Regions from separate parts of the Pseudomonas sp. GW821-FHT09C10 genome, predicted to be linked through region 2. Evidence: riboswitches for the same ligand, from Rfam matches in the RefSeq annotation. Region 2 holds a riboswitch; each other region holds the start of a gene.

What was found. Region 2 has a riboswitch for cobalamin ahead of AC07OT_RS19880 (CbtB domain-containing protein). Riboswitches for the same ligand answer to the same signal wherever they lie in the genome.
Positions count from the first base shown of each region.
Region 1: it holds a riboswitch for cobalamin, as region 2 does, so the genes downstream of both, AC07OT_RS26170 (ABC transporter substrate-binding protein) here and AC07OT_RS19880 (CbtB domain-containing protein) in region 2, are expected to answer to the same signal.
Region 3: it holds a riboswitch for cobalamin, as region 2 does, so the genes downstream of both, cobO (cob(I)yrinic acid a,c-diamide adenosyltransferase) here and AC07OT_RS19880 (CbtB domain-containing protein) in region 2, are expected to answer to the same signal.

Region 1 covers NZ_JBWKPE010000016.1:164,451-168,442, forward strand. The annotation lists gene AC07OT_RS26165 (FecCD family ABC transporter permease) at 1-294, opposite strand, end outside; gene AC07OT_RS26170 (ABC transporter substrate-binding protein) at 291-1,301, opposite strand; cobalamin riboswitch at 1,416-1,609, opposite strand; gene AC07OT_RS26175 (DNA/RNA non-specific endonuclease) at 1,646-2,575, opposite strand; gene AC07OT_RS26180 (M4 family metallopeptidase) at 2,705-3,766, shown strand; gene AC07OT_RS26185 (protealysin inhibitor emfourin) at 3,781-3,992, shown strand, end outside.
Region 2 covers NZ_JBWKPE010000010.1:201,679-205,670, reverse strand. The annotation lists gene cobM (precorrin-4 C(11)-methyltransferase) at 79-825, opposite strand; gene AC07OT_RS19890 (cobalamin biosynthesis protein) at 896-1,288, opposite strand; gene AC07OT_RS19885 (CbtA family protein) at 1,285-1,989, opposite strand; gene AC07OT_RS19880 (CbtB domain-containing protein) at 2,001-2,189, opposite strand; cobalamin riboswitch at 2,287-2,491, opposite strand; gene AC07OT_RS19875 (hypothetical protein) at 2,570-3,304, opposite strand; cobalamin riboswitch at 3,636-3,835, shown strand; gene cobW (cobalamin biosynthesis protein CobW) at 3,926-3,992, shown strand, end outside.
Region 3 covers NZ_JBWKPE010000012.1:103,135-107,126, reverse strand. The annotation lists gene AC07OT_RS22030 (PQQ-dependent sugar dehydrogenase) at 1-812, opposite strand, end outside; cobalamin riboswitch at 912-1,168, shown strand; gene cobO (cob(I)yrinic acid a,c-diamide adenosyltransferase) at 1,242-1,853, shown strand; gene AC07OT_RS22020 (cobyrinic acid a,c-diamide synthase CobB) at 1,850-3,199, shown strand; gene bluB (5,6-dimethylbenzimidazole synthase) at 3,196-3,846, shown strand; gene cbiB (adenosylcobinamide-phosphate synthase CbiB) at 3,843-3,992, shown strand, end outside.

The DNA of each region.
Region 1 (3,992 bases), on a different contig from region 2:
CCCGGCGCTGATGCCCAGCAGGTACGGATCGGCCAACGGGTTGCGCAGCAACGACTGCAAAATCACCCCGCAGGTGGCCAGCCCCGCACCGCAGGCGGCGGCCACCAGGGCACGGGTGAGGCGATAGTTCCACACCACGCCTTCATCGATCGGGTCCAGCACGTAACCGGCCGCCCACAGTTTGTTGGCGAGCACCTGTAGCACCACCTGGGGCGAGATGGCGGTTTCGCCGATGGCCACGCCGGCGAGCACGGCGATCAGCAATAGCGCCAGGGCGAGTAAGGTCCGGATCATTGCGGCAGGTCGTAGCCGTCGATGGCCGTGGCCAGGTGTTCAAGGCCGTCGAACATGCGGATGCTGGCCTGCAGCGCCAGGGCGTCGAGGATGATGATGCGGTTGTTTTTCACCGCGTCCATGTTGCGCGTGACCGGGTCGCTGCGCAGGAAGGCGAGTTTCTTTTCATGGTCGTCGGCGGGGTAGCGGCGGCGGTCCATGCGGGCGATTACCAGGAAGGTCGGGTTGGCCTTGGCGAGGGTTTCCCAGCCGACGGCGGGCCATTCTTCATCGGATTGCACCACGTTGTGCAAACCGAGGGTTTCGAGCATGAACTCCGGAATGCCCTTGTGTCCGGCCACGTAGGGGTCGCTGGCCAGTTCGGCGCTGGAGAACCACACCAGCGCGCTGGCCTGCTTGAGGCCTTTGCTCTGCACGGTGGCCACGGATTTGGCCAGGCGCGCCTGGAGCTCATCGTTCAACTGTTGGCCGCGATCCTGTACATCGAAAATCTGCGCCAGCTGGCGGATGCTTTTGTAGATGGTCTCGATACGGAACGGCTCCAGCCGCGTGCCGTCGGCGCCCACCAGGTTGTCCTTGCCTTCGCAGTCGGAGGGCAGCAGGTAGGTGGGGATCTTCAGTTCGTGAAACTGCTCGCGGGTGCCGACCACGCCTTGCGGGCCCACCACCCATTCCAGCTCGGCGGCCACCAGTTGCGGGCGCTTGGCGATCACTGCTTCGAAGCTGGGCTCGTTGTTGGCCAGGCGCTCGATGCTGTCGTTCTGCGCCTTGAACTGCGGCAACACGCTGTTGAACCACAGCGAAGTGCCCACCACGCGGTCAGCCACGCCGAGGGCATAGAGCATTTCGGTGGCGGCCTGGCCGATGGTCACGCTGCGCGCGGGCGCCTGCGGGAAAGTAAGGGTGCTGCCGCAGTTTTCCAGGGTCAGCGGGTAATGCGTGGGGGCGGCGTGGGCCAGGGCGCAGAAACCCAGGCCGCTGATCAGGGCGGTAACGCGTGGCAGCATGAGGCGATCTCCGTGTGAACCGTACGTGGAAACAGGGGAGGTACGGTTCGGAAATACGCCCTCGAACGCTGCCGAACGGGCAGGCAAGGAGGTCCTTCCCGGACACCCCGCCGGTTAGTGATTACTGGGCCGGCAGGTCTCCTGACTGATGCGTCGTCGCCACGCTCCGGCCTTCCCGGACGCGGTCCAGTGGCAGTGGGGAGCAGGCTCGGCACCTACAGTTGCGGGGGCAGTTCCGATTGACGCGGTGTACCGCGCTTCGGATTCCCTATTAGTCCCGTTCGGGAACCGGCGCGGTATGGTAGTTGATTAGGGCCAGGCGATACAGCCCGAAGGGCGCCCGGTCAGAGACGAATATCCTCGGGGCCGCGGATCAGCGCTTCAATTCGCGTGCCCGTGGCGCGCTCTTCGTTGCTGAAACCGTCGTAGTCCGCCAGGTTGGCGAAGCGGATGCCGGTCAATTGTTCGATCTGGATCACGCTGCGCTGGTAGGTCCTGACCTGGCCGAACATCAGGTCGAGCTGACCCAACTCGCGGCTTTGGTCGATCATGTAGGCGCTGGCGGAGGGCTTGCCGTCATCGCTGAGGTAGGCCACCACCTTCCAGAACGCCTTGGGGATTCTGATGCCACGGTAAAGGCGGTCGTCGTCGGCGAACACCGGGCCGCTGAACACCGTTGCCCGGGCTTTCCAACGTTGCGTGTTATTGAGGATGTAGTCTTCCAGTTCCAGCCAGGTCTTCTGGTTGAACCCGCTCATCTGCGGCGAGCAGTTGGTGAAGTGGAAGGTGTCGAGGTTGGCGGTGTTTGCCGCATCGCCCCAGTTGGGATCCTGGCGCCGTACCAGGTGGCCGCGATCCAGGCCATTGCTGGCATAGAGCTCTTCGCCGACCTGGGCGCTGATCGGCAGGCGCCCATCGTAGGCCCAGGTGTCGTTGCTGCGGATAATCTCCACATGCTGCCCGCCGTCGATATTGACGCCCACGTAGAGCGCCAGTCGTCGGGAACGGGACATCGTCACCGAGAAATGCGTGTAGTCCAGGCGCAGCGGTTGGACGTCGTCCGCCAATGCCTCATCGGCGGTGGGCCAGGGCACTGTGAAGCTGCTGAGAAAGTCCTCGGCGTAGCCCTGTCGGTCCTGTAGATCCTTGGCCGCGGTGACACGGGGCTTCGCCGCCCGGGCTTCCATCAGGGTGGGATTGGTCGCGATCAAAGGGCGCAGATCGGCGAGTCGTGGGCGGTGCGCAAGATCGATTTTGGCTTTGCGGGCTGGCATGGGTAAGTCCTCCTTGGATAAACACGACTGCAACATAGATTGATGACAATTGATGACACGGGTTAACCCTGGGGGGCTATCCTCAAACGGTTACCGGAGCTACACCATATGCCAACAGGGAGCCAGCTAATGTGTGATCGCCACCACCGCAACCCGATTTTCTGCCTGATCCCGCCGTATATGCTCGACCAGATCGCGCGTCACGGTGATAAGGCCCAGCGCGACATCGCGCTGCGCACCCGCGCCAAGGACAGCACGTTCCGTTCGCTGCGCATGGTCGCAGTGCCCGCCAAGGGGCCGGCCCACATGGCCCTGGTCATGGGCGCCGGCAAACGGCGCTCGATCTACAGCGCCGAAGGCACCGACAGCCTGCCGGGCAAGCTGATCCGCGGTGAAGGCCAGCCCGCCAGTGGCGACGCCGCCGTGGACGAAGCCTATGACGGCTTGGGTGCCACGTTCGATTTTTTCGAAGAGGTGTTCGACCGCAACTCCATCGACGACGCCGGCATGGCGCTGGATGCCACCGTGCACTTTGGCCAGAACTATAACAATGCGTTCTGGAACTCGACCCAGATGGTGTTTGGCGACGGCGATGGGCAGTTGTTCAACCGCTTCACGGTGGCCCTCGATGTGATTGGCCATGAATTGGCCCACGGCGTCACCGAGGACGAGGCCAAGCTGATGTATTTCAATCAATCCGGCGCGCTGAACGAGTCACTTTCGGACGTGTTCGGCTCACTGATCAAGCAGTATGCGTTGAAGCAAACCGCCGAAGACGCCGATTGGCTGATCGGCAAAGGGTTGTTCACCAAGAAGATCAAAGGCGTCGCCCTGCGTTCGATGAAGGCCCCCGGCACCGCGTTCGATGACAAGCTGCTGGGCAAGGACCCTCAGCCAGGGCATATGGATGATTTTGTCCAGACCTACGAGGACAATGGTGGGGTGCATATCAATTCCGGCATTCCCAACCATGCGTTCTATCAGGTGGCGACCCGGATTGGCGGGTTTGCCTGGGAGCGCGCAGGACGTATCTGGTATGACGCGCTGCGCGATGCGCGGTTGCGGCCTAACTCGGGGTTTTTACGTTTTGCGCGTATAACCTACGATATCGCCGGTCGTCTCTACGGCGCGAACAAGGATGAGCACAAGGCGGTCAAGGAGGGCTGGAAAGCGGTTGGCATTAACGTCTGACGTGAGGAACAGCCATGCAAATTTCGATCAAGGAAAACGGCGGGCCGGCGTTTTTTCCGGGTTTGACCAAGCCTCGTACGGTGGAGTTGAACACGTTGCCCGAGCCGGACCAGCAAGAGTTGCGGCAGCTGATCGAGGCTTCAAACTTCTTTCAATTGCCGCAGAGCACCACGCCAGAGCCCGGAAACCCGGGCCAGGTGCACTACACCCTGACCGTGAAAGAAGG
Region 2 (3,992 bases):
GGGCAAGCCCCCTCCCACTTTTTTATTGTATTTATTCAGTTGAATCAACGTGTTATTGGTTTTTAGTGAAGTAAATAATCAAGGCCGATAAAGGTGCGCATGCCCGGCCCGATACAACGACGAGTCACTGAAACTATCACTCGCCAGTACCCGACCTACCACAATCAACGCCGTACGCCGAAAGCCCTTGGCGGCGACTTTGTCGGCAATATCGCTGAGGGTGCCCACGGCCCAATCCTGATCCGGCCATGTCGCCCGGTGAACCACGGCAATCGGGCAGTCTGCTCCGTAGTGCGGCAGCAGTTCGGCGACAATCTTCTCCAAATGGTTGACCCCCAGATGAATCGCCATGGTGGTGCCATGGCGGGCCAGGCTGTTGAAGTCTTCGCCGGCCGGCATGCGGGTTTTATCGGCGTAGCGGGTCAGGATCACGCTTTGGGCGATGTCCGGCAAGGTCAGTTCGGTCTCCAGCAACGCTGCGCAGGCGGCCACCGCGGTGACGCCGGGAATGATCTGGAAGGGGATGCCCCACTCGCGCAGGTAACGGATCTGCTCGCCAATCGCGCCATACAGGCTCGGGTCGCCGGAGTGCACGCGGGCCACATCCTGGCCGTTGGCGTGGGCAGCCTTGAACAGTTCGATGATCTGTTCCAGGTGCAGTTCGGCGCTGTTGACCACCTGCTGCGCCTGATGACCCTCCAGCACCGCCGCCGGCACCAGCGAGCCGGCATAGATGATCACCGGGCAACTGCGGATCAGGCGTTGGCCTTTGACGGTGATCAATTCCGGATCGCCGGGGCCGGCGCCGATGAAGTAGACGGTCATGGAGAATTCCTGTGGAAAAACGGGCGAGCATGAAGATTGCTCATGATCGGGACTGACGATTATCGGGATTTTAGCCGGCGCAGGCCAATGCAAAGGTGGCCTGGGCGGTTTTCTGGCGGGTGATCAACAAGCGGGCAGGGCCGCCGCAGAGCTGTTCGGCCAGGGCCAGGGCGGCACTTTCGGCGACGCCGTAACAGCCGGTATTGGCAAACGCGACCGCCGATTTGTGGCTCAGCCGGTCTTCGTAAACGGCCAGTTGCCCGGCGTTGAAGCATTGCAAGGGCAGGTCGAGCAGTCGGGCCAGGGCGAGTAACCCTGGCTCGTCCTGTTTACGGTCGATGCTGGCCAGTGCCGTGACACGCTGGCGCTCGATCCCGCCCTCGGCCAGGGCGCTGTCCAACAGGCCCAGCAGGGTGTCGACATCACAACCCCGCTGGCAACCCAGGCCGACCACCAGGGTCATGCCGAGTATTGATCGTCGCGGTTGCGGCGGAACAACCAGGCACTGATCAGGCCAAGGGCCAGCCAGAACGCCACGTTGGTCAACTGCGAAGCGATCTTGAACTGCGCTTCGAGGGCTTCCGGCGCCAGCATCGAATGGGTTTCCGGCTGCGGTGCACCGATCACATGCGGCACCACCAGGATCGCCACGCCCAGGACTTTCAGCAGCCAGTTGCGACCAAACACGATCAGGGCAATACCCACAGCCGTCGACGCAGCGGTGCCGATCCACCAGATCTGCCGTTGTGCCAGGTCGGCGGCGGCAGTGCCCGGCAGCTCCGGTGGCAGGCCCAGGGTGGGCGCCAGCACAAAGGTCGCGTAGCCGGCCAGGCCCCACAGCAAGCCTTGGGCCGTGCGGGTCGGTGCGTGCAGGGTATAGAGGCCGGCGAGCATCAAGGCGAAGCCGACGGCCACCACCAGGTTGCCGCCGGTGGTCGACAGCACACGCTGCCAGCCGTCTTCGGGCTCCCAGGCTTCGGCGTCGTGGGTGTGTGCGGCGGCGCCAGCAGCATGCTCATGGGCCACTTCAGTCGCGGCCGGGGCCTTTTCAAAGGTTTCCGCCTGCAGAATCAGCGGAGCGACCCAGAAGCTTTGCAGCAGGGTCAGCAGCAGGGCGGCCAGCAAGCCGGTGAACCCTGCGGTTTGCGCAATACGCTTGATCATGTCGGCAGGCCTCAGTGGCACGGGAACGCGGCGCTGTGGCGGGTATCGTGGGCAGCGTTGTGCACCGCCTCGATGTGCGAGAAACCGGCGAAATACACCAGGCACGCGCCGAGGATCGACGCACCGATGGCGGCGGTCAGGCGTTGGCTGAGGGTGGCGGAGCTGCTGGCGGTGTGCGAGGTGCTGCTGACGATCGACATGGCGCGTCCCTTTCAGGTGTCAGGGTGACACGAGCGCATGCAAACCCCGCGAGCCAGGCACGCAGGGTTTTAACAGCGCCCGCCCACCGCGGGTTTGTTATTCGAGGTTATTCGGGCCGGTCTCCGGGCTTGCGAGGGACACTGGGTCTACAAAACGTCGCCTTCCCATGCCGTACAGGCACAGTGGATCTGACGCTTCACTCGCTTACCGTTGCGGGGGCAGCACCGGACTCGTCATGACGCCATGACTCACCGGTTTCCCGTTTCACCCTGTGAAGGGCACCCGAAACAAGATGTGTAGGAGAGCATGGGCAGTGGGCGGGCGTCAAATAGACGACTGACGCCCCGCGGTTTACGGCAGGCGTTCCAGTGGATGTTGATCAGGCAGGGCGATGGGGCGAGTAAGAGGCCTCCATGCGTGCGTACGTAATATTGGACAAATTAAACCTGTCGTCTGGTTTGGTTGAATGCAAGAACGCGCCACGCGTTATATCCAACTGACGAAGCAGGCTAGGCCTATTAAGAAGCTCTCTGGCAACGGCTGTTGCATTGTAGGAGAAGTCTCGGGTGCTCCGTATTTCCCGTGCGGCCTCTCGCAGTTCGTTAAAGTTTACATATTCATCGTTAGCACCTTCGGCGAACTCGCGAAAATAAACTCTGACTTGCCCCAGCAAAGACCCATCGCTAAGACTTTTGAAGTCTTCAGCGATAATAGCGACATTGTTCCAGGTTGCCTCGCCGTAGGGCTCTCCACGGATGTGTGAAAAGAGTGACGTCATTAGGTCTGGGCGGCTGATGACCTCCTTCGCAAGCTCTATTTGCTCTTGTTTGGCATCTCGTCCGTCGTGTAGTTTGCCTGCCGCCATCTTTTTTAGGTCGGTCAGGCGAAAGCTGTTGCGTGCCTTACCGTTCGGGCCTTCCAGATCACGGAAATGGTCCAACAGTTCTTTGGCCAGCAACGGGTTGCTGTGGTTCTCGAAAAAGGTAATGTCTGATGGTTTTTTTTGTGCCGCTGCGAGGGGCAGAGAATCAGTTTTGGGGTGTACGTTGCCAGTCACTTCGATCGATGCCGAAGGGAGGGGCGCAGTAGTTTGAGTGCGTATTGAAAATTCCATAGTGTTTTTATCCGAGTTGGCTATGCTGCGTTAAACTTCGTCTATTGGCAAAGCTGCTCCGGGGATGGGTGGTGTTTTTCGATGTTTCTGTTCCCTGTACTCATTTGGGAACTGATTACGTTAAGTTGCAGCGCTTCTTTAATTCGTATGGACTAAATAATTAGTCTGGCTTCAAGGCGAGCTTTTACATAAGTTGCGCACTATTGCCGTCTGCACTGATATCAAAGGTTCTGAACCAAACGCCTAATGATGGGCGTCCGTTTTCAACCCCTGGATAGTGTTCAGGCGGGCGGTCAGGCCGTTTCGACATTGACCCGCTCGTACTCACTGCGTAGCCTTGCACCCTCGAGGTTCTTCGGCCCAGGCCGAAGCTAAGAAGGGAACGCGGTTCAAGCCGCGGCTGCCCCCGCAACTGTGAAGGGTTTATCTGACTGCCACGCCACTGCCACTGCGGCGGGAAGGCGCAGTCGGCGCCGGTCGCAAGACCCGCAAGCCCCAAGCCAGGAGACCTGCCTCGCCACCGATTTTCCAATTCAACCGGGCGGGGTGATCCGGTGACGAAATCCGCTTCTGCGCGCCGCAGGGCCCATCGTCCCGTATGCCCGCCCCAAAGGGCATCCGATGAAAACACTGGCCAAACTCCCCGTCACCATCGTTACCGGCTTCCTTGGCTCGGGCAAGACCACCT
Region 3 (3,992 bases), on a different contig from region 2:
CCGCTCTGGGGTTCCCAGGCCATGCCGTTAGGGTTGCGCAGGCCGGAAGCGAAAATGCGCTGCTGGCCGCTGGCGCGATCCACTTCCCAGATAGCCGCCCGGCCCTGTTCCGCCTCAAGACCGTTCTCACCGACGTTGCTGTTGGAGCCGACACTCACGTACAGCTTGCTGCCGTCCTTGCTGGCGATCACGTTCTTGGTCCAGTGATGATTCAGGGGCCCGCCCGGCAGGTCGACCACCTTGGTGCCAGGTGCCTTGATCGCGGTTTCGCCCGCTTGATAGGGGAAGCGCAGCAGTTTGTCCGAATCGGCGACGTACAGGTCATTGCCGACCAGTGTCATACCGAAGGGCGAATTGAGGTTTTCCAGGAACACTGTACGGGTCTCGGCAACCCCATCGTGATCGGCGTCGCGCAGCAGGGTAATGCGATTGGGGCTCGGCACCCCGGCACCGGCGCGGCCCATGACCTTCTCCATGACCCAGCCGCGAATGCCCTTGGAATCATCCGGTTTGGGCGGCGCATTGGTTTCTGCCACCAGCACATCGCCGTTGGGCAGCACATACAGCCAGCGCGGGTGGTCCAGGCCTTCGGCGAACGCCGCCACTTGGGTGCCGGCCGCTGCTGTCGGCTTCGCACCATGCGGCCAGCCGATGGCCGGGGCAATGTTCACCGTGGGAATCAGGGTTTTGTTCGGCTCCGGTAGCTGCGGCGACGGCCCGGTGCCGTCGGACACCTGCAGGGTGGAGCTTTCACCGCAGGCGGCGAGGGTGCCGGCGAGCATGATGAGTAGGGCGAGTCTGGTTTTATGCATGGTGTTCTCCTTGATACCTGTAAGGGTAGAGGAGGGCGCTGGTGCGATGGTTCAAGTGCAAGGCCAGCTTTAATTGACGCTCCACCCCCAACCCACTAACCTTCGCGGCTTGTTCCAGGTGCTCTGTGACCCATGGGTCGACCGAGTGAAACAGGGAAGCCGGTGAGCGAGCGCACTTGTACACAGTGCTGCCGCGATTCCGGCGCTGCCCCCGCAACGGTAAATGAGTCAAGACGGTGCCTTTTGCCACTGTATCGCCCGCGATATGGGAAGGCGCGCCGTCGGCGTGTTCGCTCTGTCGATGAGCCAGCGCACCACTCATGAGCCCGGAGACCGGCCTAGATCATCCAACAGCATCACGGTGGGCGATGCTTGGCTGTCTGTTTTTTCCTGCCTGCCGTTTTTGTCCAGCCCCAATGGAGAGCTGCCATGACCGATACCCCCGACCGCGACGAACGCCACCTGGCGCGCATGCTGCGCAAAAAAGCCGTGATCGACGAGCGCATCGCCAATTCCCCCAATGAGTGTGGCTTGCTGCTGGTGCTGACCGGCAACGGCAAAGGCAAGAGCAGCTCGGCATTCGGCATGCTCGCGCGCGCCATGGGCCACGGCATGCAGTGCGGTGTGGTGCAGTTCATCAAGGGGCGCAACAGCACCGGTGAGGAGTTGTTCTTCCGCCGTTTCCCCGAGCAAGTGCGTTTCCACGTGATGGGCGAAGGCTTCACCTGGGAGACCCAGGACCGCCAGCGCGATATCGCTGCCGCCGAAGCCGCCTGGGCCGTGTCCCGCGAACTGCTGCAAGACCCGCGCATCGGCCTGGTGGTGCTGGATGAGCTGAACATCGCCCTCAAGCATGGTTACCTCGACTTGGACCAGGTCCTCAGCGACCTGCAAGCCCGTCCGCCGATGCAGCACGTGGTCGTCACCGGCCGTGGCGCCAAGCCTGAACTGATCGAAATGGGCGACACCGTCACTGAAATGGGCATGCTCAAGCACGCGTTCCAGGCCGGGATCAAGGCACAGAAGGGCGTCGAACTTTGAATCAGCCCCGTCACTGCCCGGCCGTCCTGATCGCCGCACCGGCGTCCGGCCAGGGCAAAACCACCGTCACCGCCGCGCTGGCCCGTTTGCACCGCAACCTGGGGCGCAGGGTACGCGTGTTCAAATGCGGCCCGGATTTCCTGGACCCGATGATCCACGAGCGCGCCAGCGGTGCGCCGGTGTATCAATTGGACATGTGGATGGTGGGCGAGCAGGAAAGTCGTCGGCTGCTGTGGGAAGCGGCGGGTGAGGCCGACCTGATCCTGATCGAAGGCGTGATGGGCCTGTTTGATGGCACACCGTCCAGCGCCGACCTGGCGCGGCATTTCGGCGTGCCGGTGCTCGGTGTGATCGACGGCACCGCCATGGCCCAGACCTTTGGCGCCTTGGCCCTGGGCCTGGCGCGTTATCAGCCGGACCTGCCGTTTGCCGGGGTACTGGCCAACCGCGTCGGCACCCTGCGCCATGCGCAGTTGCTGGAAGGCAGCCTCACCGAAGGCTTGCGTTGGTATGGCGCCCTGTCCCGCGAAACCGGGATCGAACTGCCCAGCCGCCATTTGGGCCTGGTGCAGGCCAGCGAGCTGAATGACCTCGACGTGCGCCTGGACGCCGCCGCCCAGGCATTGGGCAGCAGCTGTGAAGTCGCATTACCGCCACCGGTGACCTTCGCCGCGCCGGAAGTGATCGTGGCCGAACCATTGCTGGTCGGTGTGCGCATTGCGGTGGCCCGTGACGAAGCCTTCGCCTTCACCTATGGCGCCAGCCTCGACCTGCTGCGGGCGATGGGGGCCGAGTTGCACTTCTTCTCGCCGATCCATGATCGCCAACTGCCCGAGGCCGACAGCCTGTACTTGCCCGGCGGTTACCCGGAATTGCACCACCAGGCGCTGTCGCAAAACACGCCGATGCTTGACGCCATTCGTAACCATCATGCCGCCGGCAAACCCTTGCTCGCCGAGTGTGGCGGCATGCTCTACCTGTTGGATTCGCTTACCGATGTCGACGGCACCCGCGCCGAGCTGGTCGGCCTGCTGCAAGGCGATGCGGTGATGCAAAAGAAACTCGCGGCCCTGGCCCTGCAAAGCGTCGAACTGCCGGAAGGCGTGCTGCGCGGACACACGTATCACCATTCCCTGACCAGCACCGAGTGCCAGCCGATTGCCCGTGGCCTGAGCCCGAACGGTGGGCGCGGTGCCGAAGCGGTGTTCCGGCAGGGGCGGATGACGGCCTCTTACGTGCACTTTTATTTCCCGTCGAATCCGACGGCGGTAGCCGCGTTGTTTGCCCCGGACCGAGCTGAAACCCCATCCACTGTGGGAGGGGGCTTGCCCCCGATAGGGCCATGACCGACAACGCTTTCCCCCAGGCCGACCGCAACGCCGTCTACCGCGCCATCGCCGAACGCCGCGACATGCGCCACTTCAGCGGCGGCAGTGTCGCGCCCGAATTGCTGCATCGCCTGCTCCAGGCCGCGCACCAGGCCCCCAGTGTCGGCCTGATGCAGCCTTGGCGGTTTATCCGCATCAGCGACCGCGCATTGCGCAGCCGGATTCAACAGTTGGTGGAAGAAGAACGCGTGCGCACCGCCGAGGCGTTAGGAGAGCGCTCCGATGCGTTCATGAAGCTCAAGGTCGAAGGCATCCACGACTGCGCCGAAGTGCTGGTGGCGGCGTTGATGGATGATCGCGAGCGCCACATCTTCGGGCGGCGCACCTTGCCGGAGATGGACCTGGCGTCGCTGTCCTGTGCGATCCAGAACCTGTGGCTGGCGGCGCGGGTCGAGGGGCTGGGCATGGGCTGGGTCTCGCTGTTCGACCCCCAGGCCCTGGCCGACCTGCTGGGCCTGCCGCCCGGTGCGAAACCCCTGGCGGTCTTGTGCCTGGGGCCGGTGACGGAGTTTTACCCGGCACCGATGTTGCAGCTCGAAGGCTGGACCGAGCCTCGGCCGTTGAGTGACATGGTGTATGAAAATGCGTGGGGAGTGAGTCAATGAGTGTGGCCTTGCTGTGTGTCGCTGCGGTGGCGCTGGATGCGCTGCTGGGCGAGCCCAGGCGCTGGCATCCGCTGGTGGCGTTCGGCAATTTTGCCGGGCGCATCGAGCAGCGTTTCAACAGCGGTGGCCGGGGCTGGCGCAGCCAT